2 linked regions of the Candidatus Finniella inopinata genome follow. Each later gene encodes a partner of the first gene's protein in a complex. Links are inferred from orthologs where the notes say so. Each region holds a gene or a part of one and is shown in the gene's direction. Other genes may lie near its edges. The genes, in order: EQU50_RS07790 and dapF.

Region 1 (12,215 bases):
CCATGGGTTGTCAGCAGTCAATTGCTGAAGAGATCTTAATTCAAGGTGCAGACTACGTATTAGCTCTAAAAGATAATCAACCGAAGCTTCATGAAATGGTCAAGGCAATTTTCCATATAGGAGAATCACGTCAGTACAAGAAGATGCTTAATCGACGGAAAGTAGAGAAGATCCATGATCATGGTCGCATAGAAACACGTCGCTATACATTAGTATCAGCACGCGATCCGGCAGTATTTCAACTTCGTTGGCCTGGGTTAAAGGGTGTTGGCATGCTTGAAACAACACGCACAACTAATAATCAGGTTGAGCGTAGTACCCGCTACTTTCTAACAAGTTTAGCCTATGAAAATATTGATCAGTTTATGGTTGCTGTCAGAAAACACTGGAACATAGAAATTAACCTGCACTGGTCTTTGGATGTAGGTTTTAGGGAAGACCATAACCAGGTGCATGTTGGCCACGCGGCCAAGAATTTGGCTGTCATGAGACGTATTGCTTTGAATCTACTCAAGCAAGAAAAAACGAATAAACGAGGGGTGAGCTGTCGACGGAAGGTAGCAGGCTGGGACAACAAATACTTATTGAAAATTCTAACCGCTGACCACAATTTAAAGCGCGTTTGAGCGGATTGACTGATATAAACGGTAAGTCTTTTAAAGGGGAGGATAGTGTCTAAAAATAAAAAAAACAGGAAGTAGATCTCTCAAAACCTACAAAATCAAATCAATCTACAAAAGTTTGGGAAATAGCAGAAACCGTAATTTTAAAAACTAGGCTGAGGAGATGTCAGTGCAATCGCCATGGGGCACCATTATGGCAGCCCCCTATAAAATGATTAGCCCGCCGTCCGGCCTCATCTTGGTTCTTGCATCACAAACTAAAATCTTGAATTTAGCGCCTATTCCTTTTAAGGTGTGCAAGCGTTTTTATACCTTTTAACGAAGCCTCCTTATTGAATTATGACTGTTACGATTGGCCCTATTAAGCTTTGTATGCCTGTGATCTTGGCGCCTATGTCTGGCGTGACGGATATGCCATTTCGGCGGCTGGTGAAAAGGATGGGGGTAGGCTTGGTTATCTCTGAAATGATCGCCAGTCAGGCCATGATTCGTCATACGCGTCAAACTATGAAAATGATTGAAAAGTCCGCTGACGAGCAGCCTATGGCCGTTCAGTTAGCTGGTTGCGAGCCCGAGGTGATGGCTGAGGCGGCCCGGCTTAATCAAGACTTGGGCGCCCAGATCATCGATATTAATATGGGATGCCCTGTTAAAAAAGTCGTGAATGGTTACGCAGGGTCAGCCCTGATGCGCGACGAATTGCTGGCGGCAAGGATTATTGAGGCGACGGTTAAGGCGGTTTCTGTGCCTGTGACCTTGAAGATGCGGACAGGGTGGGATGATCACACGCGGAATGCGCCGCGCCTGGCTAAAATTGCCGAAGAATGCGGTGTGCAAATGATCACCATCCATGGGCGGACGCGCTGCCAACTTTATAACGGGAAATCAGATTGGGCGTTTATCCGCCAGGTTAAACAGGCCGTACACGTGCCGGTAATTGGCAATGGAGATGTGGTGACGCTGGCGGATGCAGAGGCTTTATTAGAGCAAAGCGGGGCCGATGGCGTGATGATTGGCAGAGGAAGTTATGGGCGCCCTTGGTTCCCTAACCAGGTGGCAGCGTATTTGAGTGATAAAACGTTATTGCCCGATCCGTCCCTTTCTGAACAACACCAAATTATCAAAGATCATGTGGAAGAAATGTTGCGTCATTACGGCGAAGAGACAGGTGTTAAAATTGCCCGAAAGCATGTGGGTTGGTATAGCAAAGGGCTGAACAAGTCGACAGATTTTCGTGTGAGCATTAATCAGGCGGATAACGCCCAGGCCATGAAAGCACTGATTGATGAGTATTATGTTGCTTTGTCAGATTCATAAAACGTTGTGAAAGATTCGAAGGAAATGTCCAAAAACCCTGTCCCCTTAAAAGATGAGTCTTGTTTAGGCCTGGGGCCAACCGTGCAGCAATTTTTGGAAACATATTTTCAAAACCACGGGGACGAGCTGCCCTGTTCGGGTTTGTACCATAGGGTCTTGCAGGAGGTTGAAAAGCCCCTGATTGAGATTACGTTGAAAGCAACCGGCGGGAATCAAAAAAAAGCTTCTGACATTTTGGGCATCAACCGAAATACGCTTCGGAAGAAAATTCAGGAATTGGGGTTGGAACAACCTCGCGATTAAAATGGCCTGATCCTGTTCCTTCTTGTGCATCCTCTTTACCGCCTCCCATCGTTACCCCCGCGTAGGGGGCCCAGTTGTATTGTGTCCTAGATTCCCGCCTGCGCGGGAATGAGACATATGGAGGACTAAAATAAAAAACCCGCGCTGTTGAGGCGCGGGCTTTGTAAGAGCTTTATTCTTAAAGGATGTCAAAATCCCTTAAAGATTTAGAACTTGTAACCGATACCAATTTTCATAGCATGTTGGCTGGTTTTGAAGTTGTGGTTGACAGAGGTACCGTTGATACCCGTGACACCAGACGCTAAGTCCCCAGTAGTCTGTGTTAACGAAATCTTTGGTCCAAACAAGTATGAATATTCTGCACGTAGAAACAAATTCTTCGTAACGTAAACTTCCACGCCGGCACCAGGTGCAAATTGAATACCCGTTTTGTTTTTTGTAACTACTTTTCTGTCTGTGCTGTTAGCGGGCACGGTGTTAACATCCAACAAGCCGCTGTTAGGAGTTACAGACGCTTTCCATTTACCAGATTCCATCGCTAAGCGAAGGTAAACTAAAGTGCTTGGGGTAATCATATAACCTAAGCGAGCTGCTAAACCATAGTAATACTTATGCTCTAGTTTAGCTTTCCAAAATCCAACTCTTTTCCCAGAAGCACTGTCGTCATAGGGTGAAAAAGAAGTCGTGTCAAAACCACCATAAACTTCACCACCGAAATACGCGCCGTTTCCGACGACAACGCCGTAACCTGCAAACAAACCAAACAATCCGCCAGCTTTACCGCTGTCATTTTTAAAGTTTTGAGCAAATTCAGACCCAGGATTTAGGCCCACATTTAATGTATTCTGGTTCGCATAACTATACTGTACGTTCGTTTGCGCAACACCGGCGCTGGCGCCCAAGTAGAAGCCGTTACTTGCATTAGCAGCTGAAGTCCCAAGAGCAGCAACAGCCAACAAAGCGATCGATAAATTTTTCATGTTAACTCCTTAAATTAGTAAACGGATAAAATTAGATTCCGTTATTGTTATGACTTAACTTTTATAGATTTGGTCAAAATGCACAATTTTTTTGACATCTTTTGAAGGTGAATTTATAAGGCAGTGTGATAAAAACCCCACATAATTTTTGTTTTGAGTGACCCACCATATGCCCAGGCTCATCGCTAATCCTTGAAAACCCTAGGCTTCCAGCTAACCTGGATGCCTACTCCCCTTATGGATTTTTCGATCATGACTCAAAAAACGCCTCTGACATCTATTACACTTATGGAACAACTGGAAGGCTTATACAACCTGGCCCTGTCCCAAGACAATCTGGCCCTGGCGCTGAAGGTGAAGGAGCTGCAGGCGAAGTCCCTGGGCCTTTTCCAACAGCCGGACACCCCGAATCTTTCAACGCTTTCTGATGAAAATCTTAAGAAGCTAATTGGTCAGTTGGCTGGTGATTTGAATACGGGGTGATTTTTTTCAATTGCAAATAAGGGAAAATTTCTAAACATTTAGATAACCTCAATTGTTAATCACCCCAAAATGCCGATTCCCTATCAACCCAAAATAACCCCCACATCTGAACAGACGGCCATAGTTCAGGCTGTCACATCTGGCCACAATCTGATGGTTTCGGCCTTGGCGGGAACGGGTAAAACCACAACGCTTAAAATGATTGCCCTGGCTTATCCTAAGCGACGGGGGCTTTACTTAACGTATAACGCGGCGTTAAAAACCGAGGCCCAGGCAAAATTTCCACCGTATATCCACTGTAAAACCATTCACGGCCTGGCTTATCAACAGGTGGGCGCAAAATATAAAGGGCAATTGAATCACAAACTCCACCATTCTGATTTAATCGAGTTTTTGGCGGTTCGACCTTTTACCCACGGCAAATTTCTTGCCAGTTCATCCCTTATCGCCTCTAGCGCCATCGATATGGTCAGGATTTTTTGCTATACAGCCGATGAACAACTGGAGCCCATTCACTATTCCCGGCGTTGGATTGAAAAACTGATGGTCAAATATGAACGGGACAATCTGGATTTTGATCTTGAAAACATCAATACTCCCCAAACATTTTTAGAAAAATTTATTGTGCTTTCCTGCTGGTATGCCAAAAGGCTGTGGCAGGCCATGATTGACGAGAACAATCACACCATTCCAGCAACCCATGATACATATCTGAAGCTCTATCAGCTTTCAAAGCCTATTATTGATACTTACGACTATATCATGTTGGACGAGGCGCAAGACGCAAACCCTGTTATTCTCGACATCCTGTCGCACCAAACGGTTCAAAGAATTTATGTGGGTGATAAAAACCAACAAATCTATGGCTTTCGGGGAACAAAAAACGCCCTGGAAACCATCAAGGCGGACACTTATTACCTGACCCAGTCGTTTCGGTTTGGGTCCGCGATTGCGGATGAGGCGAACAAGATCCTTGAAAGGTTAGGGGAAACCCATAAAATAAAAGGGTTTGATGCCATTCAAAGCACCATCGGGCCCATCGACAGAACAAAAAAGTACGCCTTTGTCTCGCGCACCAATGCCGGCATTTTTGATGAAATCATTCAGTCCAAAACATTGAACAGAAAAATTCATTACGTCGGTGATATTGAAAAAGTTATCAGTTCCTTTGAAAGTGCCTATCACTTAAAGAATGGGACCATCGCGCTGATCACGGATCTAACCATTAAGCGTTTCCCATCGTGGGTCAGGTTTGTTCAAGAGGCCGAGTTATCGCAAGATCACGAATATAAGGCCATGATTGACTTTTTGGACACCTATCAGGATGACGCCTTAAAGGTTTTGAAAGTGATCAAACGGTCTTGCCTTTACGGCGAGGAGGAAGCGGACGTGGTTGTAACCACGGCCCACAAGGCCAAAGGTAAGGAATGGACACAAGTTCTTTTGAATGATGATTTCAAAACCAATAACACCGAGGAAGATTGCATCTTTTATGTGGCCGTCACACGCGCCATAGAAACCCTTGAGTTGCAAAGAACAGAGGACTGCGTAGGTACCCAATTATTGACCATAGAGCTTGTGCCGAGGACTTGTGGGTTTTCAAATGTGCGATCCCATGTTCGCTACACTGATTGGGAAAAATTAAAGAAATACACGTTTAAAACGGCAGGCCATCGGTGTGAGGTTTGTAGAGGGGCAGGCGAACAATGGCCCGTAGAATGTCATGAGATTTGGCACTTTGACGATAAACGAAAGATACAAACTTTGAAGGGGCTGATTGCTTTATGCCCGCCATGCCATCAGGTTAAACGAATCAGTTTTGCAATTTCACAAGGGAAGGGCGACGAAGCGGCCGCCCATCTTGCCCAGGTGAATCACTGGAAGCCTGATCAGGCACAACACTATATTGACGAGCAGTTTCAAAGGTGGCGAGAGAGAAGCCTCCATCCTTGGAAGCTTGATATCGTGTGGTTACAAAACTTAGGTATCCCGATTCTTAAAAAGGGACGATAAAATCTTATGGTGCCCGAACTTATACATGTTAAGAGGGCTCGACAAAAGACTGGTGAATCGTCTATAAAATTAGTAAGGGGCGCCTAGCTCAGTTGGTAGAGCAGCTGACTCTTAATCAGCGGGTCGCAGGTTCGAATCCTGCGGCGCCCACCACATTCTTCCGATCAGGTTTTGAATGAGTACAGATTTTGAATCCCAAATGGAAGATGGTTATCGGCCCGGCGTTGGCCTTATGTTGCTTAATGCCGATGATCATGTGTTTGTCGGCCAGCGTATTGATAATGTTCGGATATCTTCAAACCCTTCGGATGGATGGCAAATGCCCCAGGGTGGCATTGATTATGGTGAAACACCCCTGCAGGCTGCTTTTCGAGAATTGAAGGAAGAGGTTGGCACGGACAAAGCCCAGCTGATTGCCGAAAGCGAACACTGGTACAACTATCGATTCCCCGATGTTCTAAGGCCCATATTATGGGATGGTCGTTTTCATTCCCAACGGCAAAAGTGGTTCTTATTGCGTTTTACGGGCAATGACGACGACATTCAAATTCATTCTGATTTCCACCCTGAATTTTCCAATTGGAAATGGCTGGAACCAGATCAACTGATCGACTTGATTATCGATTTTAAACGACCTGTTTATCAGCAGGTTCTTAAAGAATTTAAACCATTTTTTGAAAGGAAATAACCCATGGCGAGAATAGAAATCTATACCACGTCCACTTGTCCGTATTGCGTTAAAGCGAAGGCTTTGTTGAACAAGAAAAACGCATCATTTGAAGAAATCGACGTTTCGAACAATGCCAAGCTTCGTCAAGCCATGACCGAAAAAGCAGACGGGCGCACCAGCGTGCCGCAAATTTTCATTGACGGGCGCCACATTGGTGGCTGCGACGACCTGTATGCCCTTGATAAGTCGGGTGAATTGGATAAGTTGTTATAAGTAGGGCAGGTTGTCGTTACATCCCCTGACTTAAAACTTCCAGCAACTGGCCAATGTTTTCCGGGTTTGAGCCGCCGGCTTGGGCAAGGTCTGGGCGTCCTCCGCCACCTTGTCCCCCTAAAATTTCGGCACCAATTTTCACCAATTTAACGGCATCTAGGCGGTCGGTTAAATCCGGCGTGACGCCAATCACCAAGGCCACTTTATCGTCGTCTATACTGGTAACAATCACAAGGCCTGACCCCAGGGTTTGCTTATACCGATCAACCAGGGCTTTCAGATCACGGGCGGGCACACCTTTCAAATGATGCACCATGGCCGGGTAACCTTTTATGGTGATTGTCTGAGCGTTATCCGATTCGCCATCCAAAAGGGTTTGGCGTTTTATATCGCCCAATTGCTTTTGCAGTTCAGTGACTTGTTTGCGGTTTTGTTCCCGTTCAGCACTGAGTGTTTTTTGCGTCTCCGCCAAAAGGGTCAAAATGGCAGGCCCCGTGATCGCCTCAATACGGCGGATGCCCGCTGATACAGGGCTCTCCCCCGTAATTTTGAAAAGACCAATGGTGCCCAGTTGTTCCACGTGGGTGCCGCCACACAGTTCAACCGAATCAGCCATGCTGACGACCCGCACCTCTTCCCCATATCGTTCCCCAAACAAAGCCATGGCGCCTTCCTCTATGGCCTGGTCGGGGGTCATCACACGCGTCAATGTTTCCTGATTGTCGAAAATTCTTTGGTTAACGGCCTGTTCAACCTGGGCGAGTTCTTCTTTTGTAACGGGTCTTGGATGCGTAAAGTCGAACCGCAATCGGTCAGGTGCCACCAACGACCCTTTTTGCGTGACATGCTTGCCAAAGGTCTGGCGCAAAGCAGCGTGCAATAAATGGGTTGCTGAATGGTTGGCCGCTAGCTGACGGCGACGGTCGCGATCCACATTCAGCTTGACGGTTTGCCCTGTTTTCAATTGACCCTTTTCTATATGACCCACATGCACATGCAGACTGCCCACTTTTTTTAGAGTGTCTGTTATCGTGACAACAGCGCCTTCCTCTGTTGTTAAAAAACCGTGATCCCCCATTTGGCCGCCTGACTCGGCATAGAAAGGGGTTTGGTTGGTTAATATCATCACATCTTGGCCTTGCTTAGCTTCCTCAACACTTTGTTCGTTTATAACCAACGCACACACTGTTCCCTCAGCTTCGGTTGTTGTGTACCCTAAAAATTCAGTGGCACCGAATTGCTGATGAAAATCAAACCATACCTGTTCATTGGCCGTATCACCCGACCCGACCCAAGCTGCACGAGCCTTTTGCTTTTGCTCAGCCATGCAGGTTTGAAAGCCGGCCTCGTCAACGGTACGACCCTCCGCCCTTAAAACGTCCTGGGTTAAATCCAAAGGGAATCCGAATGTGTCATATAACTTAAAGGCGACCTCAGCCGGCAAGGCCTGCGCAGGCAAAAGGACAGTGGTTGATTCCTGCAAAAGCTTCAACCCGCGCTCTAACGTTTGGCGGAACTTTTCCTCCTCTTGATGCAAAATTTGTTGAACCAAAGGTTGGGCACGCACCAGTTCGGGATAGGCCTCGCCCATCAACGACACCAACGTTGGCACCAACCGATACATTAAGGGATCTTGGCTGCCTAATTTATGAGCATGCCGCATGCCACGACGCATAATGCGACGCAAAACGTAACCGCGCCCTTCGTTGGATGGCAAAACGCCGTCCGCAATTAAAAAGCTGCTGGCGCGAATGTGGTCAGCAATGACGTTGTATGATTGGCGATTTTGGGGGCCTGAATTCCCGACTAGATCTTGGGCCGTGGCAATCAGGGTTTTAAATAAATCGATGTCATAATTGTTGTGAACCCCTTGAATGACGGCCGCCATCCGTTCCAGGCCCATACCTGTGTCGATCGATGGGTTGGGTAAATTCGTCCGGGTGCCATCGGCATGCTGTTCAAACTGCATGAACACCAGATTCCATATCTCGATAAACCGGTCACCATCTTGGTCAGCCGATCCGGGAACCCCGCCTGGAATGCCTTCACCATGGTCATAAAAAATCTCAGAGCACGGCCCACAAGGACCTGTATCCCCCATGGACCAGAAATTGTCCGATGTGGAAATGCGTAAAATACGGTCATCCCTTAAACCTGCAATTTTACGCCAAAGGGTCGCGGCTTCTTCATCTTCAGCATAAACCGTCACCAAAAGGCGGCTGGGGTCCAGGTGAAAGTTTTTGGTCACCAAAGTCCAGGCATGATGGATCGCCTGTTCTTTGAAATAATCACCGAAGGAGAAATTGCCCAGCATTTCAAAAAACGTGTGATGGCGAGCCGTATAGCCAACATTGTCCAGGTCATTATGCTTGCCACCGGCGCGCAGACATTTTTGGGCTGTCACGGCGCGTTGATAGGGGCGTTTTTCTTTGCCTGTAAAAACATCCTTAAATTGTACCATACCCGCATTTGTGAATAACAACGTGGGGTCATTTTGCGGTACCAAAGGGCTGGAACGCACCCCTTCATGGTCGTTGTTTTTAAAAAAGTCCGTAAACGTGCGGCGGATATCAGCTAGGCTTTGCATAAGTTAAGGCACTTAAAAGAAACATATACCTAGAGATTAGCCATCTGGGTGGTGAATTTCTAGCTATTTATTAAATCCTGGGTTTGTAAATTCAGGGCGGAATTTCTATTCAGTTGAATAATATTTTTTTATCTAATGGAAGTGCGCAAATTAATTTGTTATACGGTGAACAATCGTCCTGCCCATAACAGATGGTACCAAATGAAAGTTAAAACTGATGATAACGCTTTAAGTTCCAATGTCAAAAAATCTGTTGCTATTGTCTTGGTTGGCAATTTTCTTGATTTCTTCGATTTGATGTTAGCCGTTCACTTGACGGTTATTTTGACAAAGATCTTTATTCCCAGTGATTCATATTTGACGCCGATGCTGACGGTTTTTACATTTTGCTCCTCCTTTTGCATTCGCCCTTTGGCTGCGATTTTCTGGGGGTACATTGGCGATACAATTGGCAGGGTTCCTGTTTTAATTTCAACAACATTTTTAATGTCCATTTCTTGTATCCTTATCCCCAACATCCCCCCCTATGCAGAATGGGGGGCTTTATCAGCAGCCTTGTTCCTTATTTTACGACTCGTTCAGGGTTTCGCCTCGGGTGGAGAATGTATAGCCGCCGATGTTTTTATTACAGAGACCGTTCCCGAACCAAAGGTTTATTTTTGCAGTGCCCTTGTAGAGGCTACATGTTCTTTGGGCGGGTTGGTGGCTTGTGGCATCGGGGCCGTTTGTGTTTTGCTTTCACCAGAAAATGGTTGGAAATTACCTTTTTACATTGGTTCAGGGGTGGCAGTTTTGGGAACAATTGCACGAAGAACCCTTAAAGAAGCGCCAGAATTTGTAAAAGCGTTGGCGGAGAAGAAAGTAAAAAAGAAATTCTCTGATCTTTACCTGTCCATAAATTTTAAACATCGCAACATTCCAGCCTTGTTCGCTTTATATCTTTTCCCAGCCATAGCTTTCTATTTTTCGTACGCTTTTTTGCCTTCTGTTATGTCAAATGAGTTGGGCATAGCAACGAACAAAGTAATGGCCCAAACAACGCTGGTTCTTTTTATTGTTATGTGTGCTGAGGTTAGTTACGGCTTGCTGGGATTGAAATTTCATCCCTTTACCATTCTTAAGTTTAAACTATTTTCCCTTTTGGCGTTAATGCCTCTGTTAGGTATATTTATGACTGGTTTTACAAGCGCCCCAGTGATCTTTGTGATTCAAGTGGTTGTTTCGTGCTTGGGGCAAGGGCTAACACCGGCGACCCCCCTTATCAATAAAAGTTTCCCAATTTTTGGCCGCTACACATACCTTCTGTTCATATGGGCGGCGTCACATTCTATGTTCTACCTGATGACAGCTTATGTCTGTGATCAGGTGACAAGTTTTAGAGGAATATGCTGTTTATTGTTTGTGGCTGCTTTTATATCGCTTATGGGGTTATATGCTTTTGTGCCAAAAGATAAGATGCTTTCTTCTAAATTAAGCCAAGCATTGCCGGATAATAGCCCTTGGCAAGACATGGTCGAGGAGGAAAAAGAACATGTAACTAGAGAGCAAAAACAAAAGGAACAAGCGTTAAAAAAGTGGTTTGAGAAAATAAATTAGGACGCTTATAGAAATAAGATCTTTGATTCCAATCTTTTTTTGAAAAGAAAACTCTGATGCAGTTGCCTTTTAACCTCCCCCTAACTATACTGAACCAGTTAAGTCGGAACGTAGCGCAGCCTGGTAGCGCACTATTCTGGGGGGATAGGGGTCGTGGGTTCAAATCCCGCCGTTCCGACCACTTTGTTTTTTCGATTATCTTCTCCTGCAGGTGCAGGAACAATGATCGCCCTCTCAAGCCGTTTGTAAGCCCGAAAGCTAAACGGAATAAGTCCCAGATAAATCACTCCAATCGCCGTTAAGGTTAACCACAGTTTGCTGTAAAGGGCGACTAAGGTTAGAAAGACCACCAACATCAACGGTAAAACCAATCGATGGGGAATGATTAGTTTCTTCAAAGAAAATGTAGGAATGCGGCTGATCATCAGTGTTCCTGTGCCAATCAAAAAAGTTGCATAGACGATTGGCTGTTCTAGACTGACGACACTATGATATTGCTGAAGGATAAGGGGCAATAAGGCCAAATAGGCTCCAGCTGGGGCGGGGACACCTGTGAAGAAGTTTTGCCCCCACGAAGGATTGGTTCCTTCAATGCTGCGGGTATTGAAACGGGCCAGGCGCAGCGTCATACAAACGATAAAAAATAGGCAAATGCCCCAGCCTGTTTCGCCCCATTGGTTCAAAATTCGTAAATAAATAATCAGGGCAGGGGCCGCCCCAAAGCTGAGCAGATCACTAAACGAGTCCAATTCAGCGCCGAATCGACTGGAGCTGTTTAAAAGGCGAGCCAAGCGCCCATCCATCGCATCTAAGAAACCAGCAATTAAAACAGACCCAATCGCCAAATCCCACCGTTGTAAAAGGGCCATCTGAACAGCTGTCATGCCGCAACATAAGGCAGCAATAGTCACCATGTTCGGAACCATTGCTCCTAACGATAACTTGCCTAAGTTTGGTTGGCGAAATCGACCATGAAACCGATCTTTGAAGGGTCGTTTGGGACCATAATTGCGTCTAAAAGGCTTTCTCATTTTTCATCTTTCAAAGAGTATTCCCATGTCGGGGGAACTCATCACTTGTTAAATCTGCTAATATGGTTTCTCCGCCGATCATTCTCTGTCCTTCAATGACTAATGGCGCCGTGTTCAAAGGTAAATAGATATCAGTTCGACTGCCAAACCGAATCAGGCCAAAAAGCTCCCCCGTTTGTGCCATTTGGTCAGCCATCACATCACATCGTATACGCCGCGCGATTAGACCAGCGATTTGAGTAACGGCCATATCTTGTTCATTATTAATTTCTAAAATCAATGTGTTGCGTTCGTTATGCTCGCTGGCCTTGTCTAAAGAGGCATTGAAGAATTTACCGG
Region 2 (11,562 bases), on another replicon or contig:
AAATCGTCTGATATTTTGAACTACCCCTTTGTTGTTGAAATCAATCACGAATACGTGCTGCTCAAGGGTGTCTGGTTGATAAAAGGAGGTCGATGAGGTCTTCTTGGATATATAGTACCAAGACTGGCCCTGCTGCGTTGGAGAGAATAGGGAAACTGTGGAAGGCGACCCTAGACGTTCCTGTATGGTCTGCTGGGTGTCAATGCCAACCTTTACATCAGCTGTATTGATGGTTTCGATATTATACCCGCGGCTGTCTATTCGGGGACTGCACCCACATAAAAAGACCAGAGCCAGAATTGCCAAATTTTGAAATACAGAGAACATAAAAAACCATTCTTTAAAAAGTGATGTGCCCCGCTCAGATCATTTCGCTGACTTGCTTCGTCTCAACACCCCTTTTGTCACCCCCGCGTAGGCGGGGGTCCAGTTGTATTGTCTGGATTTCCGCCTACGCGGGTATGACATCTGGGACGTTATAAGAACGGAAGGTCTCACAGAATCATCAATAAGCAGCACACTAAAGCACTTACATTTTTTAGCTTTCGTATTATACCGCTTTCTAATGAGTTTGCGAGAATTTTATGGAAGAGTTGATGGGCAAAAAATCAAACAGAAAAACTCGCAAAATCATTTGAAAGTGGTGTAGCTTAGGGTTATGTCAACTCCTGTTGTGTTTTGAGTTTTATGGAACCCTACGTCGAACTAAGCCGCCTTGTTAATTTAGAACGTCTTCACAAAAAGAATTTGCTTTATTCATTAAAGGCCACACCCAGCGAAGCTGCAGCTTTAGCCCAACGGTTTGGTGTCGTAAGCATTGATAAATTGAAGATGGAATACGCCATTGAATCGGGCCACACAGCCTACAAAGGGTATTACCTGACGGGCAGTCTTCAAGCTGAGGTTATTCAAAGCTGCGTTGTCAGTTTGAAAGAGGTGCCGGAAAGTGTCGACAGTCGCTTCAGCTTTCACGTTGTTGATCAACGATATCAGGACGAAACTTTTCATGATCACGAAGATGATGATATAGAATTTAGCATTGAAGACGTTGTTGATTTGGGCGAAATATCTGCGCAGTATTTGTCTTTATCCTTAAATCCCTATCCCCGTGCCTCAGCAGATTCGGATCAACTAATAGTTGACTCAGAAAATTCGCCTCCTTCAAAAAAACCGAATCCTTTTGCTATTTTAAAATCTTTAAAGCCATGATAGGGTCCCTTTCGTTCATCAAGGCATGTGCGTTGGGGAACGATTTCGTGATCATTACTGACCACACCTTGATTGACCCAACAACCCTACCCAGCCTCAGTCAAAAAATGGCTGATCGCCGTTGGGGGGTTGGATGTGATCAGGTTATTTACGTTTATCCCGCTGGTGACAATGGCAGTATTCATAATGTTCGTTTTTTCAATTCTGATGGTTCAGAGGCTGAAGCCTGCGGCAATGGTAGTCTTTGTGTTGCAAAGCTGCTGATTCAACGTTACAACCTTGAAAAAGTCACTTTGCAAACGGCGGGGGGTACCTTGGATTGCACCCTTTTAAAGGATGGGACTGTTCGTGTTGTTTTGCCAAAGCCAGTTTGTGTTCAAACAATTGATTTGAATATTTTTGATGATTTTGGCAATCCATCGGCTGTTTTTGTTGATTTAGGAAATCCCCATTTGGTTTGTTTCGTTAATGACCTGTCTGTTTGTGAAAAATGGGGGCCTCTTTTAGAAACGTATCTGCCTAAACTTGACCCAACCATGCCCCAGCGGGTGAATGTGGGGTTCGCCACCGAGGTCGATCGACAGACTTTGCATTTAAGAGTTTGGGAACGAGGAGCGGGCTTTACGCAGGCTTGCGGAACGGGGGCCTGTGCTGCCGCTGCAGCGGGTCAGGCCCTGGGTTTGATTGATCATGATGTTCAAGTTAAGCAGCAAGGGGGCGTGTTAGGTGTTCATCTTGGGACTGACCATTTTCTGATGCAAGGTGAAGCTCAGCTGATTTATGCAGGCTCTTTTTTGGCGGATTAAAAAGAAACTTGTTGCCAAAAATTTTCTGCAAGTCCTCCCAACCTAAAGCCCCTTTTTCACCATGTTTCATCAAAGGGTTGCCCATTAAGTTCAAAGTACTCAAGCTTTTTTCAAGCTGTGCTGTTTCCGCTGGCAAGCTGGTCAGTTCATTAAAGGCCAAATTTAACTCTTTTAAGTCGTTCAGATCCCCAATCGTCTTTGAGACGCGGTGCATTTTATTACCCTGCAGGTGCAAAGTCGAAATTCTTCTAAATTGCTGAACAGCAGCATCATCTACAGATCGAAGCTGATTGTTTTCCAAATACACCTGTTTCAATTTTGGTAATTCACTTAAACCGACAGGGATATTTGTCAATTTGTTGCTGCCCAAATAAAGGGTTTCAACATCCCTCCATTGGTCTGCTGGAATAGTGATTGATGAAAGTCCGCACCATGTCTTATTAATTTCTGTGATTTTTGGACCAGCATTAGTCGATTCATCAAAAAATGAATTACTGGCCTGGCAAGGTTCAAGGATAAGAATGGTGGCTGCAAAAGTAAGTAAATTGGTTTTCATGTTCGCCTCCTATGGGGTTGAAGATGTTAAAAATATCATCTTGTTACCGCACCAATCCAAATAACATAAAGCTATTAATAAAGTCTTAAGAAACAATAAAAAGCTAGAGATTATTGAATTTTTATTTGTGTGCGCGATGAGACAATTCTGGTCAGCGACGCACCTTCGTGCGGTTTTGTTGCAGACGTTGTCTTCCTTAGACATTTCTATACATTTTTTATTTTAACAATATTTTAATAAAGAAAATGTAAGATTATATTGTGACTAATAAATTTAATTAAAAAGGGTTTTAAAAATGAGAAAGAACCACCTAATGCAAGCCGCTTTGGCTTTGTTCATGTGCCAATCCGTCATGGGGTCAGGTACGCCTGACTTGACGCAGGTAACTGCAAACGGAAGCACCTATATAAGGTTGTTTCCCCTTACCACTGACAATTCTGACCAACAGCCAACATCCACGATACCATTTGCCATTTTTAATAACACATGGGCTTATCAAAACCATCAAGGCGGGTTTCCTATGAATCTGGTCCTACTGACCAGTGATGGAACTGTCACTTCACCCTCCATCACTAATCTTGATTCTAGCAGCGCCTATATTCAGCCTGGCGGATATGCATACTGGAATACTCCCATCAATTCCGCGAATGCCTGGGTATGTTGTCCCGTTATTAATGGCGAGGATCCAACGCAAACGATAGCCGCCTTAACTGCCGGCAGTATAGGCGTTGGCTTCCAGGGACATACGAACGTAGTGACGAATGATCCTTATCCAAATTGGGCATTTTGGAATGTAAGTCAAGATACCTTAGGCATGGTTATTTCTGTTCAAATACCCAATTACAGTCAACAAAGCTCTGCCAATTTCTTTGCGGCCCTTTTGGGAACATTACAACCCGTATCCCCACCTGTCACACCTGCCGTCGATCCATCACCAGGGCCCGTACAGCCTGCCCCCAGCGATTTGACACCAGTTAGTGTGGGCCAGCAAGTTTATCAGCCCCTGTTCTCGTTGCCCTCAGAAAGTCAGCAAACAGCAGCAATTATCATAAACTCCACAGCATCAACCATCAGTATAAGCCTGTTCCAAAACGGTAACGCAGCTGCCACCCAAAACGTAACCATCTCTGCGGGGCAGTCGTATACGTTTCCAAGTCTTAATGCGGGCAATACATACTCGGGAGTAGGATCGCTTGTCACGAATGACGCCAGCACGCCGCAAGCGATCACGGCGTCAAATATAGGCACACCAGTTGGATTGGTTGGAAGCGTGCAAATGTTGTCGGATCCGCAACAATACATGGCTTACAATGTCAATGAACCTGTCTCTGTTATCACGGTTTCTGCAGCGACACCTGGAACGACGGCGACTGCAGCTGCGTTCCATGCTGCTGTTGCAAGTGTTGCTTATCAGGCACCTGTGACTGTTACTACCCCCTCTCCCGCAGCAGTGAATAGTGCCGGCCTGACATTTCAACCATGAGTCTATTAAACAGACCATTGATCAAAAGAATAAGGGTGTCTCTCCATGGGGAACCCCCATTTTGAGTTATCACCGGTTCTGGCTTAAATCCAACTTTCAACTTAACCTTATATTAATAATAAAACGCCTAAAATTAAGTTAATAGAAAATTTAATTGTATAGACATGATTATGAAAAGTTTTTACATGATCCCAGCTGCCCTGGTGTTATTTTTCTGCCAATCTGTAAGGGGCAACGATATAGAAATCAATGGAGCCCAATTCAGCATCCTAAACACTATTCCCTCGCACCAGCATAAATCAAGCATCCAAATTGTGAATCATGGAAAAGAAGGCATACAAGTGCAGCTGGTCAGGGTTAAAACCGGCCAAACAAGCGAGTGGCATTATCTGAAAACTGGTGAGGATTATACTTGTCCAGGACGACCAGATTCCACAGGCGATCTTTATCTTGTGACTCCCGTCCTTATCAAAAAGCTGGTGGATATAACCCCACGCCGTCTTTGCACGGTTGAACAACATGAACAAAAGATCGTGTTAGCGTTGAACGATGCACTGCAACCTCTAAACTACCCCTCGTCCTCTTCAACCACATCCAACGAAAAATGATGCAGCAAATGCATCAAAGTTAGGCCGTAAAGTCGCGCGGTTTGGGCAATAAATCGGCGATCTTTGGCTTCTATTTGGTTATGGGTGATGATCAGTTGCTTTGGCATACGGTTCTCGATTTTCAAATCATTCAGAACAGATGCCAATTCTTTCAAGCTGCCTGTAATGGGAACGCCATGAATCTTGCGTCCAATCTCCTCGTCGTCAAGGGTTATCAAGGCAATCGGGTCATAGGGCAAATTGGGACTGTGGAAGGCTTCACGAATAAAACTTTCCGCGTGAATGCTGCACCCAATCAGCAAAACAGGCACCGCGGCCTCGGCGTCTTTTCGTTTATTTTGCTGCAGATGGCGTTCCTGAACAAGACGATACAAAAAACGGGGAACGCCCAGTAACATGATAGAAACCAAACTGTTAATCACAACAACTGATCGGGGCATGGATTCTTGTTGGGCAATTAAAATCATCAAGGGGAAATAAAGGACGTTGGCCAAAAGGGCGGCCAAGGCCAAAGGAACCATATCCTCAAACGTAATATATCGCCATAACGTCCGGTGCGTCTGCATCCAACAAAAAATACTGGCCGCAGTTAGCGAAAAAACCACCATATTTTTTAAAATAAATTGGGGCGAATAATCTAAAAATTCATCCCCCACCCGAAGATAAAGGGCGATAAACAAGGACAGAAAGGCCATCAATGTGTCGAACACCAACACGGTTTGAGGCATCATCATATTAGGGTGATTACGGGCGATATCGAATCTTTTTTTAAGGTGTTGTACCCAACTTCTTAAAAGTTCTGCCCCCCAGTTGTTTGTATTGAATTTCCCTTCAAGCATTTGAAAATCCCCAGCGTCTGACCTGACCGGTATCAATGTGAACAAATTGAGAGTATCCGCCCGTTCCACCTTTTTTTAAACTTAAGGCTGCCTTGAAAAGAGTGCGTGTTGAAATGCCATGGATATAAAAATCCATCGCTTGACCTTTTGTGTGGTAACTGTTGCGGGCGACCCCTTGGCTTTGTTCACACAAGTGCTGGTTAGACGCCACAGATCGGTAACCTGAAACAATATTAACGATCTTGGTGGTATCTACTTTTTCTAAAATCTTATTCAAATACAGCAGAAGTTGGGGGTCAATGGGCTTAATCAAACCTGTACGATGGTCGCGACATAACCGGTTGATAGCAGACAGTGCCTGGGAACAAAATTTATTGTCAGCCCAAAATGTGCAATTTTTCAAAAACTCACCCGTATGATTGTTGTAGAAACTAACAACCTTTTTTAAGGGTCTGAGAACGGTTTTTTTAACTTTTTGCGATGCCGTTGGTTGCTCAACCTTAGCTGCTTCAACAACAGTTGAAAGCATTTCTATTGGTTTTTGATCCCGAACTAATAAGCCTGACGGCAAGCTTACGAAAACACCAGCTTTAAAAACTGTTCCCAGAAATTGACGCCTTGATAGACTAATGACCATCACCGTTAAATCAAAAAAAGTATTAATATACCCTAATGAATTACACAATCAAGCTCAATCTAAAAAAGCGTTTTTGGTCAGTTCTTATGAATCCTCAATCATCCTTTTTATGATTTTTTGTTGTTTAGGCGTTCCATAGGGCAAAACTTTTTTCAACAGGTTTGAAATAGACGGTGTTATCGGAGAACACTCGAAAGCTTTGATGATCTTTTTGATGGCTTGTTTTGTGCCTTTGTCAATTTCACAATCTTGTGATGAAGTGGCAAGACTTCCGAATGGATCAATCGTTATATCCAAGGCTCCCTTGCCTTTAAAGTCCAGTTTTACACCACATTGTTCTAATAACTTCGCATAAAAAGTAAGATCGCTGAATTGAGTCATTTGGGCCTGAAGCGATAATGGATTAAAAGCAGCAGCATGCTCCGTTCCACCGTTGGCAAGGCCAGCCTCAGCTTTAGCCACTAAACGAGCATTGAAATTTCTTGAAAAGTTCTCAATCAATTGAGCAATTTTGCAAGAATTTAAGTCTACATCTGCTGTTAAAGTGATGGATTTTCCTGTTTTTTCAGATGACTTTTGTTTTTCCTGGCTGATGGAAGGTTTCGGATTTGTCTGAATGATCAGTTGTATCAAAGCGTTACCAGAAGCCAGTTTCCTTTGTTGAGAGCCTGTTTCTAACATTCCATATAAGGACATAATAGCAAGTTCCTGCTGACCATTATTGAATTTTTCCAACCAACCCGCAGCTTCTTTTCGGGGTGAAATATAACTGGAACCACAGTGACTTGGAGCTTTTTCTTCACCAATTTTAAGCAAACGCTTCATAATAGTGCGTCTGTTTGCCCGAGCTTCATCGTCTGAGTCGGAATCACATCCAAAATTGCTTGATTGAGCAGTGCCATTAAACCCAAGGGCAAAGACAAGAGCCAATAAGGATATCTTCAAGGTATCAAGTTTCATGCTATTCTCCAGAAATGTTTTTTCTAACAACAAAAGGCCTTTTTTTACAGGTAAGCTTGCCCTAGAATTCGGCGTGCAAGATCTGAAAGAAAATATTCATCCCCCCTAAGGTCGTTTGCAGCCCTGCTAAAAAGAGTAATAAGGGGCGAAGTCGTTGGGGCTTTGTAAAGGCATTTGACCACAATCTGAGAGATAAAGGGCTCAGGTGCTGCAATAGTTCGCCTTAAGTTTGAGGTCATTGGAATTTCGTTGTTGTTCAAGCTGTTTTTGTTAATAGCTTCTTCTAATGCTGCATTCGCTGCAGCCAAACGGATGTCCAATGGGATATCCTGACAATCATCCAAAATCTTTGAAGAATTCAGTATATCGGCAGTACATATATTAGAGTTTCCCCCACTTAAGATATAGGTAAGCGCATCAGCAGCTTGACGGCGGACATCAACACACCCTCTTGCCATCAAATATCCCAATAATTCGGCCTTTTTTATGGAACAAGATATCGTTTTCGCGATATCGAAAAGCTTTGCCCCAGTCGGAAGGGCAATAGTTTCAGTTGAAAACCTCAATAATGTTTTGAGGGCCAAGATTTGTGTTTCTTGATCAACGGTTTCGAACTGGGAAGGTGCAGATGCTAAGTCTCTTTTAGCATGTGCACAAAGGCTTCCAGTGGCACAACTTTGACAGATATTTTCTTGAGAAACACTTACCGAAGTCGATCCGGGACTACTTAACGCAGAAAGCCCTGCGGAAAAATCGGTTAAACTTAGTGAAGGTTCTTGAATGGTTGGGGAAGTGACAGGAGTGGGTATGCTGGAGTTAGAGGTGTTAGAGCCTAAAGTGGCATTGTTTATATCGTTCTGATTTGTATCAGCTGAAAAGGCATTCTGAGCTAGAGTTGTCCATAAGACCAGACTAAAAAAAGCAATTTTAAAAATTTTTTTGTTAAATTTCATGCGTTATCTTCTTAAATTTTACTAAATTTCATTCATAATTTTGCCATACAAAAATTTAACGAAGTCTTAATAAAAAGGAAAAAATATCGAGGGAGTGAAAAATAATTTGAATGGGGAGTATAAAGGCAGAGACTAAGCTACTGCCTTGTCGATATTCTAGGCTTAAGAGGAAACCTCTTCCCGGGTTTTATTTTGCATCAGTCGGATTTTTAAATTGTTTCATCAACATGATTAACTCTGTCTGTTGCTTTATCATCATGCTATTTTGTTCTGTAATTATCGATAATTTAGATACTAATTCCTGGGTGTTGGTTCTTCTGTGATTAGCAATCCCAGGTGCGGTTTGAGTTTTGACAGTTACGGTCGGTAAATCTGCAAGATCGGAAGAATCATTATCTTCTGCGCCCAATTGATTCAATGCTGCCCAAATACTGGCCGTGTCGGAAGTGGAACTACTCCCCCCTAATTTTTCCTTGCGCCGTTTTCCTTTCTCAACCTTGGGTTTAGCGACAGATTTCTTGTCGGATTCATCCTCTAAATCGCTGCTGTCTATATCGTCAACGACAGGAATTGCAGGTGTTGCTACAGTTTCACCCTTTTTTTCTTGGGGGGCTTGTGCACCGCCTGTCCAGTTCGAGGAAAAAGCCAACGGCTCTTCAGTATCACTATCTGATTCATCTTTTAAAGTTGTCTGTTTTGCAGCAGAACCCTTATTTCCAGATTGCAAGGCTGAGATACCGTTTTTCAATGCAGCTTGATCCAATTGACTATCAGATGCTATTAAACCTGTGCTGGTAAACAGGCAAGGCAGCACCAAACCATACAAAAATTCTTTTCTTAAGCTCACTTTTAAGACTCCTTATTAAATTTGATCCGTTGACGACAGATACATTTTAAGGTGAATTTATTTCAAATTAACACTAAAATTTTAAAACCTTTTAATGGGCCTCCTGTTTTTATGTTTGATCTTTTTTCCCCAAAGGGCGTATGGATTAAAGGACATTAGAATAGGATGTTTATGGCTGTTTCAAATTTCTTGTCTTCCACAGCGGAAGGTGTTTTTCCCTTCTACCTTGATCATGCCCATGTTAAAGGGCGGCTGATTCGTCTGGGGTCCGTGATTGAGGAGCTTTTGGCGAATCACCAATATCCTGATTTCGTCAACCAATATGTCGCCGAATTGGTGGCCTTAACCGCGGCCTTGTCGGTTGATGTTAAATATGATGGTATTTTTACCCTTCAAGTTTCGGCGCACCCTGATCATGAGGGGCCCATCCGTCTGATCACGGTTGATATCAATACGCAGGGTCACGTGCGTGCCTATGCCCAATTGGCGCCTGCGTTTGAAAGCACAAAGGATTATCATTCGCTGTCCTTGCTGGATGTTTTTGGACAAGGGTTTATGGTTTTTACAGCAGACCTTGCCCATCAAACCGAACGGTATCAGGCGATTGTTGAGTTGACTGGGAAGACGCTAGCGGATTGCATGCATCACTTTTTTCGTCAATCGGACCAAATAGCCACCGGGTTGGTTGTATTTAGTCAACCGAGCCGTTCGGATGGGCAGTTGATGGCAGGGGCTTTGATTCTGCAACGCTTGCCTTTAGAACAAACAAGTACCTCTGAACAGAAAGAGCAAGAAGAAGACGATTGGATAACGAATCTGAGTCTATTGGGAACGTTAACCAAACACGAATTGTTAGACGCTGACCTGGGCAGCGAGCAGCTGTTGCATCGCCTTTTTCATGAACGCCAGTTGCAGCTTTTAGAACCAAAATCGTTGAAGGCCCAATGCTCCTGCTCAAAAGATCGCATCGAAAAAGTCATTCAAAACTTCCCATTGGAGGATCGCATGGACATGGCTGTTGATGGAGAGATCAAAGTTGTTTGCGAATTTTGTACCGCCGATTATCGATTTGGTGTGAATTAATTCAGATGTTAATCCTGATGGTTTTGGTTCGACTTTTAAGGCCGTGGGTAATTTCAAACGCCCCTAAAGGCAGGCCAAGCTCTTTCGCCAGCATTTTAAGCAGGGCTTTGTTGGCTTTGCCATCCTCTGGAACGATGGTTAAATATGCGCGAATCAGTACCGTGCCATCCTCTTGAATCTGGGCTTTCAGGCGGTTGGCCGATGCTTTCGGGGTTACCCGAACAGTCAACGTATATGGAATTTTGTTGTCAAAAAATTCAAGGATTTTGTCCATGGTTATTAATCAACATAACGCAAGTTACTTGTCAACGAATTCACCCTAAAGATTACCAATCTTTCATCCGATGGAAAACACTCATCGATTCCAAAAAATTGAACAAGTCTAAAATAGATTATTATTATACTTTACATTTAATCCTTTTGCAGGTAATTAGTTTTTATGTAAGAGGATGTTTTTGTATTAACGTTTAAGAACGGTTTTCAGAATATGTGTTTAAAAAAGATTACTTTATTTTTTTGTGTAATGGGGTTAATGGCGCATGGTCATGCGGGTGATCATTTTGATGATGATGACTATTTGATGCAAGCCACTATTGCGCTTTCTGTAGAAGAGCAAAACCAACGAGAACAAGCGGAAATGGGGAGAGCTATAAAACTTTCAATACAGCCTCAGCAGAGTTCAGCAAAGCAAACAAAATTCCCCCTGTTCGCGCATGTAACGCAGCTGTTGAAAAAACAAGATCAATCAATCGATCGTTTGTTTAAGGCCCCTGATTACACAGAATGGCAGAAACTCTGGAGTATTGTTGGTCTCAAAAATACTCTCACAGCGGTCGATGTGGTTTTGCAGCTTAATGACTTGAAAGAATCTTGTCACAAAGACAATGATGCCGGATTAATTGGTCTGGCGGACCACGCTTTGCTGCAGATATTCTCTGGATGTTGGGGTGTCAGCGATAAGCGGGCAGACTCTGACACGGAAGAAAAATTAAAGCGGATTTTGCGTAAGGTCGGCCAGACATTTGCCGAAAGAAAGCGAAACGCGGAAAAATTCAATGAAACAATTTTTGGCGCCTTTAATGCCCATGGAATTTTAAAATCGCAACCGCATCTGAACGGCCATTTTTTCACTGTCTTTCAGTGTTTAGGTGCGGGGTATAATGGGACTTCCGAGGTGTCTTTAGAATTTCTATTGAAGGGAAAGGGGTTTTTCCAAAGTATTCAGATTGATGGTCGTCAATTTGATGCGTTTTTTGAAAGAACCGGCCACTTGGTGACTTTGGAATCTTTGGTTGAATCAGGGCATCTTAAAGGTGTCATCAGTCTGTCACAAATAGAAAAACTTGAAACTTATTTGAAAGATTTTGATCCTGACGGCCCACACGTTCAGGCGAACCTTGAAAACCTGAAAACGTTGTGGCGGTTATTAATGGCCCAATCACGTGAACAGACGTCAACACCCCACAACTTGGCCCAGTTGCTGTTTAAAGGTATTTTGAATGGCGTTGAAGACGATAATCGTAAGACTTTGATTGATATAGTAGTAGAATCGATGCGTTTTAGAGAATTCAACGGTGTAGA

Evidence for each region.
Region 2: the proteins of EQU50_RS07790 (region 1) and dapF are in contact, whole or in part, in a solved structure (PDB 5YGU), measured with the Escherichia coli proteins. The link is inferred for Candidatus Finniella inopinata from one-to-one orthologs.

Annotation. Positions count from the first base shown.
Region 1 is NZ_SCFB01000020.1:16,899-29,113, forward strand. The notes cover bases 4,815-7,650. They hold EQU50_RS07790 (RNA pyrophosphohydrolase), read left to right. Parts: upstream 4,815-5,894; coding sequence 5,895-6,407; downstream 6,408-7,650. Other genes in these bases: EQU50_RS07780 (UvrD-helicase domain-containing protein), read left to right, coding at 4,815-5,719; grxC (glutaredoxin 3), read left to right, coding at 6,411-6,662; alaS (alanine--tRNA ligase), read right to left, coding at 6,679-7,650. Also shown: EQU50_RS07755 (ISAs1 family transposase), read left to right, coding at 1-626; tRNA dihydrouridine synthase DusB, read left to right, coding at 963-1,940; EQU50_RS08590 (helix-turn-helix domain-containing protein), read left to right, coding at 1,965-2,243; EQU50_RS07770 (outer membrane protein), read right to left, coding at 2,450-3,223; EQU50_RS07775 (hypothetical protein), read left to right, coding at 3,476-3,706; more of EQU50_RS07780, read left to right, coding at 3,776-4,814; more of alaS, read right to left, coding at 7,651-9,249; EQU50_RS07805 (MFS transporter), read left to right, coding at 9,451-10,845; EQU50_RS08680 (CDP-alcohol phosphatidyltransferase family protein), read right to left, coding at 10,977-11,876; EQU50_RS07820 (phosphatidylserine decarboxylase), read right to left, coding at 11,887-12,215. UniProt on the Escherichia coli protein: Master regulator of 5'-end-dependent mRNA decay.
Region 2 is NZ_SCFB01000004.1:260,793-272,354, reverse strand. The notes cover bases 171-3,110. They hold dapF (diaminopimelate epimerase), read left to right. Parts: upstream 171-1,205; coding sequence 1,206-2,015; downstream 2,016-3,110. Other genes in these bases: EQU50_RS03135 (hypothetical protein), read left to right, coding at 2,867-3,110; EQU50_RS03140 (leucine-rich repeat domain-containing protein), read right to left, coding at 1,912-2,571; EQU50_RS03150 (YceD family protein), read left to right, coding at 688-1,209; EQU50_RS03155 (outer membrane protein assembly factor BamE), read right to left, coding at 171-327. In the rest of the region: more of EQU50_RS03155, read right to left, coding at 1-170; more of EQU50_RS03135, read left to right, coding at 3,111-4,054; EQU50_RS03130 (hypothetical protein), read left to right, coding at 4,225-4,662; EQU50_RS03125 (nucleoside-diphosphate sugar epimerase/dehydratase), read right to left, coding at 4,623-5,501; EQU50_RS03120 (YcbK family protein), read right to left, coding at 5,494-6,186; EQU50_RS03115 (hypothetical protein), read right to left, coding at 6,223-7,098; EQU50_RS03110 (hypothetical protein), read right to left, coding at 7,143-8,051; EQU50_RS03105 (hypothetical protein), read right to left, coding at 8,239-8,898; Hsp33 family molecular chaperone HslO, read left to right, coding at 9,070-9,981; EQU50_RS03095 (DUF167 domain-containing protein), read right to left, coding at 9,983-10,255; EQU50_RS03090 (hypothetical protein), read left to right, coding at 10,514-11,562. UniProt on the Escherichia coli protein: Involved in the succinylase branch of the L-lysine biosynthesis and in the biosynthesis of the pentapeptide incorporated in the peptidoglycan moiety. Catalyzes the stereoinversion of LL-2,6-diaminopimelate (L,L-DAP) to meso-diaminopimelate (meso-DAP).